One region of the Cupriavidus sp. UME77 genome, then DNA from elsewhere that is predicted to be linked to it. Evidence: predicted binding sites of a transcription regulator. Region 1 holds the regulator's gene; the other holds the start of a gene.
The links. The regulator NrdR, encoded in region 1, represses ribonucleotide reductase genes. The targets are predictions, from matches to a motif close to CACNANATNTNGTG.

Region 1 (5,942 bases):
TTTCGCTTCCTTACCGCCCCGCGACCTATTACGTCAAGGATGCAACCTGTACGGCTAGCACTGCAGGCTGCAATGCAACGCCGGATGGCGCCTTTGTGCGCGAGTGGCAGATCGTTTCGGCCAACAGCGGGAAGTTCCCAGGCGGACGCAGCTATGCGGATGAGCTGCAGAACTTCGCCAACTGGTTTCAGTATTACCGCAAGCGTAAGCTGATGCTGGGCTCGGGGATGGGCCAGGTTTTGACGAACCTGAAGGGAATGTACGGTGCCTATACCAACTTCAATTCGGGGGCGGGCACCAACGTCACCATGTACGACTTTTCCTCGACGGATAACTCGAAGAATGGTTCTGCGTTGCTGGGGGCGATTTATCAGAGCGTAGCGGCCGGCGGTACGCCCACGCTTGAAACGCTCAACTTCATTGGTGGCCAGTTCATGAGAACGGACACCAATGCGCCGGTCAAGTTCGCTTGCCAGCAGAATGCAGGCTTTATCCTGACTGACGGCTATGCCAACAAGTCGACGGTGACGCCGCCGAGCTATTCGGCCAGCAGCAGCTTCATCAATACCGCCCCGTACTCGACAATTCCCAAGCCTTCCCTGGCGGACATTGCGAGCTCTTACTTCGTCAATAATCTGCGCTCCGATCTCACTGCGGGCCTGGTGCCGGTGAATTCGACGGATAGCTCCTGGAATGCCGACAAGAACCCCAACCTGCATATGAATACGTACGCGGTGGCGCTCGGTGCAAAGGGCTATATCTATGGGCAGAACACAGCGCAGGCCAACAGCCCGAACCTGAATCCGCCGACCTGGGTGGCCACATCCCAGAACTACAGCCCTAACGCGCTGGATGATCTCTGGCACGCCACCATCAATGGCCGCGGCCAGATGTTCCGGGCTACCAACGCCGCCGACCTGACATCGTTCTTCCAGCAGGTGCTTCAGAGCCTGTTGTCGAAGTCGGCGTCCAACGCGGCAATTGCAGTGAGTTCGACCAATGGCGGTGGTGCGGCCTTCATGGCCAGCTACAACGGCCAGAACTGGTCTGGCGAGCTGACGGCCGCGCCCATCGACCCAACGACCGGGTTCATCAATGCCGCCGCGCCGCTCTGGAAGGCGCGCGACCAGCTGACTAGCCGCACGCCCGGCAACCGCTGGATCGGGACATACGATAATGGCAAGGGCGCCGCGTTCGCAACGGGCGCGGGAGGGCTGCTGCCGGCGACCGTCAATCTTCTCAATAGCTCTGGCAAGACAGACGGGGCCAGCGTGCTGGCCTACCTGCGTGGAGATCGATCGCTGGAAGGCACCACGTATCGCACGCGCAGTTCGCTACTTGGCGATATCGTGTCGGCTGAGCCGGTCTATGTCGCTGGCGCGACCGCCTATTACTCGGACGCGGGCTATGCCGGGTTCCAGAGCCAGCTCGCTTCTCGCAAGCCCGCGATTTACCAGGGGGCAAACGACGGCATGCTGCATGCGTTCGACGCCAGTTCCGGCGCGGAGCTCTGGGCGTATGTGCCGGGTGCGCTTCTGACGACAAGCGGGAAGATGAATGCGTACACGGTGACGCCCTATACGCATCAATACTACGTCGATGCCACGCCGGCTGTTGGCGATGTCTACATGGCCGGTATCAAGGCATGGAAGACCTTGCTGGTGGGTGGGCTAGGGGCGGGAGGCAGTGGCTACTATGCGCTTGATGTGACCAGTTCGACGGCGCAGAGCGATGCGGACGTGGCCAGTAAAGTGAAATGGGAGTTTCCGAATTCAGCGACCAGCAGCACGGATGCTGCCAACCTGGGCTTGACCTTCGGCAAGCCTATCCTCGCGAAGACGAAGGCCATGGGCTGGGTGGTGCTCGTGCCGTCGGGCTATAACAACAATGTGGTTCGCAATGGAGGAACGCAGGGCGATGGCAAAGGCCGCCTGTTCGTGCTCGATCCTGCTACCGGCAATGTCCTCCAGTCGATCTCGACCGGGGTTGGCGATACCACTACGCCTTCCGGTCTCGCCTATATTTCCGCTTACGCGGCGAATGGATCGACCGACGCGACAATCGACTACGTCTATGGCGGCGACCTGCTGGGGAACGTGTGGCGCTTCGATCTGTCCGGCACCGCTGCAACCTCGTGGAATGTCAGCAAGCTGGCCAGCCTGGCGGATAGTAGTGGCAAGGCGCAGCCGATCAGTTCAGCGCCGGAACTGACTACCTATAACGGCCAACGTATGGTCTTCGTGGGTACGGGCCTTCTGCTCGGGCAATCCGACTTGGGCGTGAGCAACGTGCAATCCATGTACGCTCTGGTTGACAATATGACTGCAGCGCCGCTGATCTCCAACGTGCGAACCACGCTTGTGAAAAGAACTGTGACGCTATCGGGGTCTGTGCGCCATATCAGCAACACGCCTGCTGTGAACTACACCAAGAATCCGGGCTGGTACTTCGATTTGCCAGGATCAGGTGAACGAGTGGTGACCAATCCGGCCGCGATTGCGGGGATTCTGGTTTTCACCACCGACATTCCCTCGGCGGCGACTTGTGGCTCGTCCAGCTATCTGTATGCTGTGGATTTGACTACTGGCGGCGAACTGCCAAGCACGAACTTCACTTCGTCCGGGCTGTCCCCGTGGACGGGCATCGCCCTGTCCAATACCGCGCTGTCATCAAGGCCGTCGCTGGTCGCGTTAAACAATGGCAATCTTGACGCACTGACCCAGCAGTCGAACGCCACTTCGTCCACCTCTCAACTGCCGATCAATTTGCTGAGCAAATCCAAGCGGGTGGCGTGGAAGGAAGTCTACATCCAGAAATGAGATGAGCCTGGCGCCAGGGGATCCCCTGGCCCGCAGCTTAGCGTTTGCTGCTGCTCGCCGCCACTTCGGCGAGTACATCGGAAAATTCCGACACGTCCTCAAAACTCCGATACACCGAAGCAAACCGGATATAAGCAATTTTGTCCAACCGGCGCAGCTCGCGCATGACCAGTTCCCCGACCTGGCTGCTGGGGATTTCCTTCTCGCCGAGGGCGAGCAGTTTTTCTTCGATGCGGGTGATGGAAGCGTCGATGGCTTCGGCCGAGACCGGGCGCTTGCGCAAGGCGAGGCGCATCGAGTCTTTCAGCTTGTCGCGGGTATAGTCCGCGCGGGAGCCGTTTTTCTTGACGATGGCGGGGAAGAACAGCTCGATCCGCTCATAGGTGGTGAAGCGGCGGTCGCAGGATTCACAGCGGCGGCGGCGGCGCACCGTATCGCCTTCTTCCGACATGCGCGTGTCCAGGACCTGGGTGTTGGAGTGAGCGCAAAAAGGGCATTTCATGCCTGACCACCTCGAAGTATGAGCCGGGGCGCGTGCCGCGCAGGCAGCGTTTTGTCATTCTGTGTCGCGCCGGGCTGGGTTGGCAAGGCCTGCCGCAGGCGCGGCGCGCGCCGCGGCTGCCGGCCACCCGCGCGTGGCGGGTGGCGCTGGGCTTTAGCCGTAGACCGGGAAACGCTTGGTCAGGGCTGCCACTTGCTCGCGTACGCGAGCGATATTGGCCAGGTCGTGCGGGTTTTCCAGCACGTCGGCGACGAGGTTGGCCACCAGGCGGGCTTCTTCTTCCTTGAAGCCGCGGGTGGTCATGGCCGGCGAGCCCAGGCGGATGCCCGAGGTGACGAACGGCTTTTCCGGGTCGTTGGGGATGGCGTTCTTATTGACGGTGATGTGCGCTTCGCCCAGGACCTTTTCGGCTTCCTTGCCGGTGATCTGCATGGCGCGCAGGTCGACCAGCATGACGTGGCTTTCGGTGCGGCCGGAGACGATGCGCAGGCCGCGCTCGATCAGGGTTTCGGCCAGCACGCGGGCGTTCTTGACCACTTGTTGCTGGTAGGTCTTGAACTCGGGCGAGAGGGCTTCCTTGAACGCGACTGCCTTGCCGGCGATCACGTGCATCAGGGGGCCGCCCTGGATGCCGGGGAAGATGGCCGAGTTGATGGCCTTCTCATGCTCGGCCTTCATCAGGATCACGCCACCGCGCGGGCCGCGCAGGCTCTTGTGGGTGGTGGTGGTGACGAAGTCGGCGTGCGGCACCGGGTTGGGGTACTCGCCGGCGGCGATCAGGCCGGCGTAGTGGGCCATGTCGACCATGAACAGGGCGCCGATGGACTTGGCCACCTTGGAGATGCGTTCGAAGTCGATGCGCAGGGCGAAGGCCGAGGCGCCGGCGATGATCAGCTTGGGCTTCTTTTCCTGGGCCAGCTTTTCCAGCGCGTCGTAGTCGATGTCTTCGTTTGCGTCCAGGCCGTAGCTGACCACGTTGAACCATTTGCCGCTCATATTGAGCGCCATGCCGTGGGTCAGGTGGCCGCCTTCGGCCAGGCTCATGCCCATGATGGTGTCACCCGGCTTCAGGGCGGCGAAGAACACGCCCTGGTTGGCCTGCGAGCCGGAATTGGGCTGCACGTTGGCGGCTTCGGCACCGAACAGTTGCTTGACGCGGTCGATGGCCAACTGCTCCACGATGTCGACGTACTCGCAGCCACCGTAGTAGCGCTTGCCGGGATAGCCCTCGGCGTACTTGTTGGTCAGTTGCGAGCCTTGCGCGGCCATCACGGCCGGCGAGGTGTAGTTTTCCGAGGCGATCAGCTCGATGTGCTCTTCCTGGCGCTGGTCTTCCTTCTGGATGGCGGCAAAAAGCTCGGGGTCGATCTGGTCGATCGTATAGCGGCTGCGTTCGAACATGGCGAAAACTCGTCTGAAAAAAAGGGAATTCCGAATGGCTTCGGGGTAGGGCGCGCGGGGAAGGCACAGGCGACCGGCGCCGGACGCGTTAGCTATCCGGCGCAGGGCGCACCCTGCTTCCCATTCGCTGCCCAGGCGAGCGGCAGGCGCTTGAAACATCGCGCCAGAGAACTTTGCGCTTCCTCGTGGTAGTGCCCACTGACTTCGCCAGTCGCGCAAGATGGAATGGTTGGCGGCAGTTTAACGCGAGGCGCTGGCTCGCTGCAAGACGGTGCTGCGGGGCCAAAGACCGAAAGTCAATGCCTTGTCCGTCAGGTAATGTAATTGTTGTAATGTCAGACAAGGGTTTACACCGGGTCGGGCCGGCTGCCGTTACAATCGCGGCCATGACCAACAATGTGTGGGCCTTGCGGGTGTACTGGGAAGACACCGACGCGGGCGGCGTAGTGTTCTACGCCAATTACCTCAAGTTCTTCGAGCGCGCCCGTACCGAGTGGCTGCGCTCGCTAGGCATCGAGCAGCAAGCGCTGGCCGATGAGACCGGCGTCGTCTTCATCGTCAGAAGCACGGCGGTGGACTACAATGCCCCCGCCCGTCTGGACGACCTGCTTGAGATCCGGACACAGATTGAACGGGTTGGCCCGGCGTCGGTCCAATTCGCCCAAGAAGCCTGGCGTGGTGAGCAATTGCTGGCTACTGGCGCCATCCGGGTTGGGTGTGTTGATCGTAGCACATTTCGCCCGACTCCCATTCCCGCCCCCGTCCTTGCAACCATCAAGACCGCTCGATGAATCCCGTGACCGTCACGCAAGACCTGTCGATCATTTCGCTGGTGCTGCACGCCAGTGTGCTGGCACAGGCCGTCATGGCCCTGCTGCTGGTGATGTCCCTGTTCTCGTGGACATATATCTTCCGCAAGCATTTCTCCCTGCGCGCCGCGCGGACCCAGACCGAGGGGTTCGAGCGCGACTTCTGGGCCGGCGGCGACCTGCAGGCCCTGTATCAGAGCGCAGCCAACAATCGTCACAACACAGGCGCGCTGGAACGGATCTTTGAATCCGGCATGGGCGAGTACCTGAAGGCGCGCGAGCGCAACAATGAAGCCGGCGCGCTGCTCGATGCCGCGCGGCGTGCGATGCGCGCGGCCTATCAGCGCGAAATGGATGTGATGGAATCGCATCTTCCGTTCCTGGCGTCGGTGGGTTCGGTCAGCCCGTACA
Region 2 (5,942 bases), on a different contig from region 1:
CCGACACCATGCAGGAGCTTGCCTACGATGCGCGCGCCGAATCCCGGGGCGGGGCGCAGCCCGATCTGTTTGCGCAACCCGCGGCGCCTCGCGCGGCGGAGGTGGCCGCAGACGCTTGCCGTGCCACCTTCCCGATCGATTTGCCCGGCCGGCTCGAAGCGCTCGAGCGCGACCTGATCCTGCAGGCGCTGCAGCAGACCGGCTTTAACCGGACCGCCGCCGCGCCGCTGCTGGGCCTGAGTTTTCGCCAGCTGCGCTACCGCATCCAGCAGCTTGGCATCCGCGAGGGCCGCGACGACCCGGCCGACGGTGCCGCCGAAACCAGCGAAGCGCTGCGCGACGGGCTGCTGGCGGCGGATGGAGATCGCGATGCCTGACCACGACCAAGCCGCCAAGCTTGCGCCGAACTCGCCATTTGTCCCCGACCCGGCTGGCTGGGTGCCCGCGGCGCGCCACGTGCCGTCACCCAATTTCGATGCCCGGCCCGCGCACATGCCGGTGGACCTGGTGGTGATCCACAACATCAGCCTGCCGCCCGGGCAGTTCGGCAGCGGCGATATCGAAGCCTTCTTCCTGAACCGTCTCGACCCATCCCGCCATCCGTTTTTCGAGACGATCTATCAAGTACAGGTGTCGGCGCATTTCCTGGTGACGCGCGGGGGGGAGCTGGTCCAGTTCGTGTCCTGCCTGGACCGCGCCTGGCACGCCGGCCAGTCCGAGTTCTTCGGCCGGCTCCGCTGCAACGACTTTTCCATCGGCATCGAGATCGAAGGCAGCGACGACCAGCCGTTCACGTTGGCCCAATACCACACCGCCGCGGCGCTGGTGCGTGCCCTGTTAGGCACCTATCCGGTACGGGCCGTGGCGGGGCACAGCGATATCGCGCCAGGGCGCAAGACGGATCCGGGACCACATTTTGACTGGACGGGTTTTGCCGCCGCAGCCGGCGTGGCGCCCGCACAACTGCCCTACCGCAAAGAACAGCCCTGAGGCAAGGGCTGCAAGCGAGGTCTAGGGGATAGCCGCGATCTGGGGAAAACCCTGATAAAGTCCGCGCCTATCGAAGAGGTCAGGTCAATCAAAAAAATTTCGCGTCACGGTGCGGTAACGAACCGTCGGGCGGATTCCCTTGCGTCTCTTGGGCTAGCGGGTATGGCGCAGCGCCGCATGCCATGCCGGCACTGGAATTCGCGCCAAAAAGGCGCTTGTCAAGACTGGTGAATCCGCCCCGTTTCACTATACTTAGTCCAGTTTTTCGCATCGACCACTAGATCTAGTGGTGCTTTCGGGGAGCCGGCCTAGGTGTGCAGTTACCGCCGCAGCAATGGCTGCGGTCCGCCGAAGGGCCGGCGCATCACAAGAGTCCCAGCAGAATCCAGCAATCGCAGCGCGCCCTCCCGGGTAAGACCGGCCGGCGTGTCCGAGCCTTTTTGCGCATTTTGCCCGGGACTCTTTGTCACTCATAAAACACGGGTCAGAACAGGAGTTCCTCATGCAGACAGCCCAGAACGAAATCTCCACCGGCGCAACTGGCGCCGGTGCAGCAGCGAACGCGCAGTCGAGCCCCGCTACTGCCGCCGCTGGCAGCTACCAGGACTACAAGATCATCCGACGTAACGGCGCCGTCGTGGCGTTCGAGCCGAGCAAGATCTCGGTCGCGGTGACCAAGGCCTTCCTCGCCGTCAACGGCGGGCAGGGTGCCGCTTCGGCGCGTGTGCGCGAAGTGGTCGAGCAAGTGACCCAGAATGTGGTCCGCGCGCTGTTGCGCAGCCGCCCTAACGGCGGCACCTTCCATATCGAAGACGTGCAGGATCACGTCGAGCTTGCGCTGATGCGCTCGGGCGAGCATGAAGTGGCCCGCGCCTACGTGCTGTACCGCGAGAAGCGCACCCAGGAACGCGCCCAGGCAAACGCCCAGGCGGTGGCCCGCGTGCAGGAAGGCGGCGCCACGTTCAACGTGACCGATGCGGGCGTGGCCCGCGTGCTGGACCTGGGCGCGCTGCATGGCCTGATCGACAACGCCTGCTCGGGCCTTGGCGATGCCGTCAGCGCCGAGCCGATCCTCAAGGAAACGCTGAAGAACCTGTACGACGGCGTGCCGATGACCCAGGTCTACGACTCCGCCATCCTGGCCGCGCGTACCCTGATCGAGAAGGACCCGGCCTACAGCCAGGTCACCGCGCGTATCCTGCTGCACACCATCCGCAAGGAAATCCTGGGCGCCGAAGTGACCCAGACCGAGATGGTGTCGCGCTACGCCGACTACTTCCCCAAGTTCATCGCGCGCGGCATCGAAGCCGAGCTGCTGGACGAGAAGCTGGCCACCTATGACCTGGCCCGCCTGGGCGCGGCACTGGACGCCCAGCGCGACTTCCAGTTCAACTACCTGGGCCTGCAGACCCTGTACGACCGCTACTTCCTGCACATCGACGAGACCCGCATCGAAATGCCGCAGGCATTCTTCATGCGCGTGGCGATGGGCCTGGCGCTGGGCGAGAAGGACCGCGAAGCCCGTGCCATCGAGTTCTACCAGCTGCTGTCGTCGTTCGACTTCATGTCATCCACGCCGACCCTGTTCAACTCGGGCACCCGCCGCTCGCAGCTGTCGTCGTGCTACCTGACCACCGTGTCGGACGACCTGGAAGGCATCTACGAGGCGCTGAAGGAAAACGCGCTGCTGTCGAAGTTCGCAGGCGGCCTGGGCAACGACTGGACCAATGTGCGCGCCCTCGGCTCGCACATCAAGGGCACCAACGGCAAGTCGCAAGGCGTGGTGCCGTTCCTGAAGGTGGTGAACGACACCGCCGTGGCGGTCAATCAAGGTGGCAAGCGCAAGGGCGCGGTCTGCGCCTACCTGGAAACCTGGCACCTGGACATCGAGGAATTCCTCGAGCTGCGCAAGAACACCGGCGACGATCGCCGCCGCACCCACGACATGAACACGGCGAACTGGATTCCCGACCTGTTCATGAAGCGCGTGATGGAAGCCGGCGAATGGACCCTGTTCTCGCCCGCCACCTGCCCGGACCTGCACGACCTGGTCGGCAAGGCATTCGAAGAAGCCTACCTGGGCTACGAAGCCAAGGCCGCCCGCGGCGAGCTCAAGCTGTTCAAGAAGATCCCCGCCATGCAGCTGTGGCGCAAGATGCTGGGCATGCTGTTCGAGACCGGCCATCCCTGGATCACCTTCAAGGATCCGTGCAACATCCGCAGCCCGCAGCAGCACGTGGGCGTGGTGCACAGCTCCAACCTGTGCACGGAAATCACGCTCAACACCAACGACAGCGAGATCGCCGTTTGCAACCTGGGTTCGGTGAACCTGGTCGCCCACCTGAAGCAACAGGCCGACGGCACCCAGGTGCTCGACCACGCCAAGCTCGAGAAGACCATCCGCACCGCGATGCGCATGCTCGACAACGTGATCGACATCAACTACTACGCGGTCGAGAAGGCACGCAACTCCAACCTGCGCCATCGCCCGGTCGGCATGGGCATCATGGGCTTCCAGGACTGCCTGCACATGCTGCGCCTGCCGTACGCCAGCGACGCCGCGGTGCAGTTCGCCGACACCTCGATGGAAGCGGTGTGCTACTACGCCTACCGCGCCTCCAGCGAGCTGGCGGAAGAACGCGGGCGCTACAGCACCTATGAAGGCTCGCTGTGGGATCGTGGCATCCTGCCGCAGGACTCGCTCAAGCTGCTGGCCGAAGAGCGCGGCGGCTACCTGGAAGTGGATCACTCCTCGACCATGGACTGGGACAGCCTGCGCGCGCGCATCAAGCAGCACGGCATGCGCAACTCGAACTGCATCGCGATCGCGCCGACGGCAACGATCTCGAACATCATCGGCGTGTCGGCCTGCATCGAACCGACCTTCCAGAACCTGTACGTCAAGTCCAACCTGTCGGGCGAGTTCACGGTGGTCAACGACTACCTGGTGCGCGACCTGAAGGCACGTGGCCTGTGGGACGAAGTCATGGTCGCCGACCTGAAGTACTTCGACGGCAAGCTGGCCCGCATCGACCGCATCCCGCAAGACCTGCGCGACATCTACGCGACGGCCTTCGAAGTCGAGCCGAGCTGGCTGGTGGAAGCCGCCAGCCGCCGCCAGAAGTGGATCGACCAGGCGCAGTCCCTGAACATCTACATGGCCGGCGCCTCGGGCAAGAAGCTGGACGACACCTACAAGCTGGCCTGGCTGCGCGGCCTGAAGACCACGTACTACCTGCGCACGATGGCAGCCACGCACGTGGAGAAGTCCACCGTGTCGCGCGGCTCGCTCAACGCCGTGTCGTCGGGTAGCGACGGCGGCATCAGCGCCGCCGGCATCGACCAGGCCGCCGCCTCCGCACCGGCCATGCCGGAAGCCGAAGGCGCGGTCTGCACGATGCGCCCGGGCGACGCCGGTTTCGACGAGTGCGAAGCCTGCCAGTAAGTCATTACCTGCCCTGATCCTCGCCGCGCCGCTCGCGCGGCGAGGACAGCGGCAAACCAAAGCATTCCACGGAGAACCACACCATGCTGAGCTGGGACGACGACGTTCAAGCCACCCCGCAGGCTGCCCCGCAGCCCGCGCCGAATCCCACCGCCACGCCTGCTGCCGCACGCTCTGTCGACCAGCACGGCGTGCTGCCGCCGGCCGCCACGCAGCCGGCCGCCACGGGTATCCTCGGCAACCTGCCGGCGTCCGACGCGCCGACGGACCGCCGCGTGAACGCCGCCGACAAGCGCGTCATCAATGGCTCGACCGACGTCAACCAGCTGGTGCCGTTCAAGTACAAGTGGGCCTGGGAAAAATACCTGGCCGGCTGCGCCAACCACTGGATGCCGCAGGAAATCAACATGTCGCGCGACATCGCGCTGTGGAAGGACCCGAACGGCCTGACCGAAGACGAGCGCCGCGTGATCAAGCGCAACCTCGGCTTCTTCGTGACCGCCGACTCGCTGGCCGCCAACAACATCGTGCTGGGCACCTACCGCCAGATCACCGCGCCGGAATGCCGCCAGTACCTGCTGCGCCAGGCCTTCGAAGAAGCGATCCACACGCACGCCTACCAGTACATCGTGGAGTCGCTCGGCCTCAATGAAGCCGAGATCTTCAATGCGTACCACGAAGTGCAGTCGATCCGCGACAAGGATGAGTTCCTGATCCCGTTCATCGACACGCTGACCGACCCGGCCTTCAAGACCGGCACGCCCGAGAACGACCAGAAGCTGCTCAAGTCGCTGATCGTGTTCGCCTGCATCATGGAAGGCCTGTTCTTCTACGTGGGCTTCACGCAGATCCTGGCCATGGGCCGCCAGAACAAGATGACCGGCGCCGCCGAGCAGTACCAGTACATCCTGCGCGACGAGTCCCTGCACTGCAACTTCGGCATCGACCTGATCAACCAGATCAAGCTCGAGAATCCGCACCTGTGGACCGCCGAGTTCAAGGAAGAGATCACCGCGCTGTTCAAGAAGGCCGTGGACCTCGAATACCGCTACGCCGAGGACACCATGCCGCGCGGCGTGCTGGGCCTGAACGCACCGATGTTCAAGGGCTACCTGCGCTTCATCTGCAACCGCCGCTGCCAGCAGATCGGCCTCGAGCAGCTGTTCCCGAACGAGGAAAACCCGTTCCCGTGGATGAGCGAGATGATCGACCTGAAGAAGGAACGCAACTTCTTCGAGACGCGCGTCATCGAGTATCAGACCGGTGGGGCGTTGTCCTGGGATTGAGTTTTTCCGCCGAGCGGTGAATGCCGCCACGCAGAAAGAAAAAAGCTCCTTCGGGAGCTTTTTTCTTTGCGCTTGCATAGGCGATCAAGGATCAGCCGTGCGGGCCAGCATCAGCCCGCAATCCGTCTCAACGCTTCCTCGATCGCCCGTGTCTCGCTCGGCCGCACCAGGCGCGCCACCTCCACGCCGTCGCGCATGAACACCAGCGTGGGCCATAGCTT

Region 2: a site for NrdR is predicted at 1,266-1,279, ahead of A9975_RS36745 (ribonucleoside-diphosphate reductase subunit alpha). Genes of this name have one in related genera too.

Annotation. Positions count from the first base shown of each region.
Region 1 covers NZ_LZZU01000090.1:950-6,891, reverse strand. The annotation lists gene A9975_RS33770 (pilus assembly protein) at 1-2,819, shown strand, start outside; gene nrdR (transcriptional regulator NrdR) at 2,857-3,321, opposite strand; gene glyA (serine hydroxymethyltransferase) at 3,475-4,722, opposite strand; ZMP/ZTP riboswitch at 4,845-4,947, opposite strand; gene ybgC (tol-pal system-associated acyl-CoA thioesterase) at 5,109-5,513, shown strand; gene tolQ (protein TolQ) at 5,510-5,942, shown strand, end outside.
Region 2 covers NZ_LZZU01000096.1:27,052-32,993, reverse strand. The annotation lists gene A9975_RS36755 (sigma-54 dependent transcriptional regulator) at 1-377, shown strand, start outside; gene ampD (1,6-anhydro-N-acetylmuramyl-L-alanine amidase AmpD) at 370-990, shown strand; gene A9975_RS36745 (ribonucleoside-diphosphate reductase subunit alpha) at 1,493-4,435, shown strand; gene A9975_RS36740 (ribonucleotide-diphosphate reductase subunit beta) at 4,519-5,721, shown strand; gene A9975_RS36735 (thioredoxin family protein) at 5,832-5,942, opposite strand, start outside.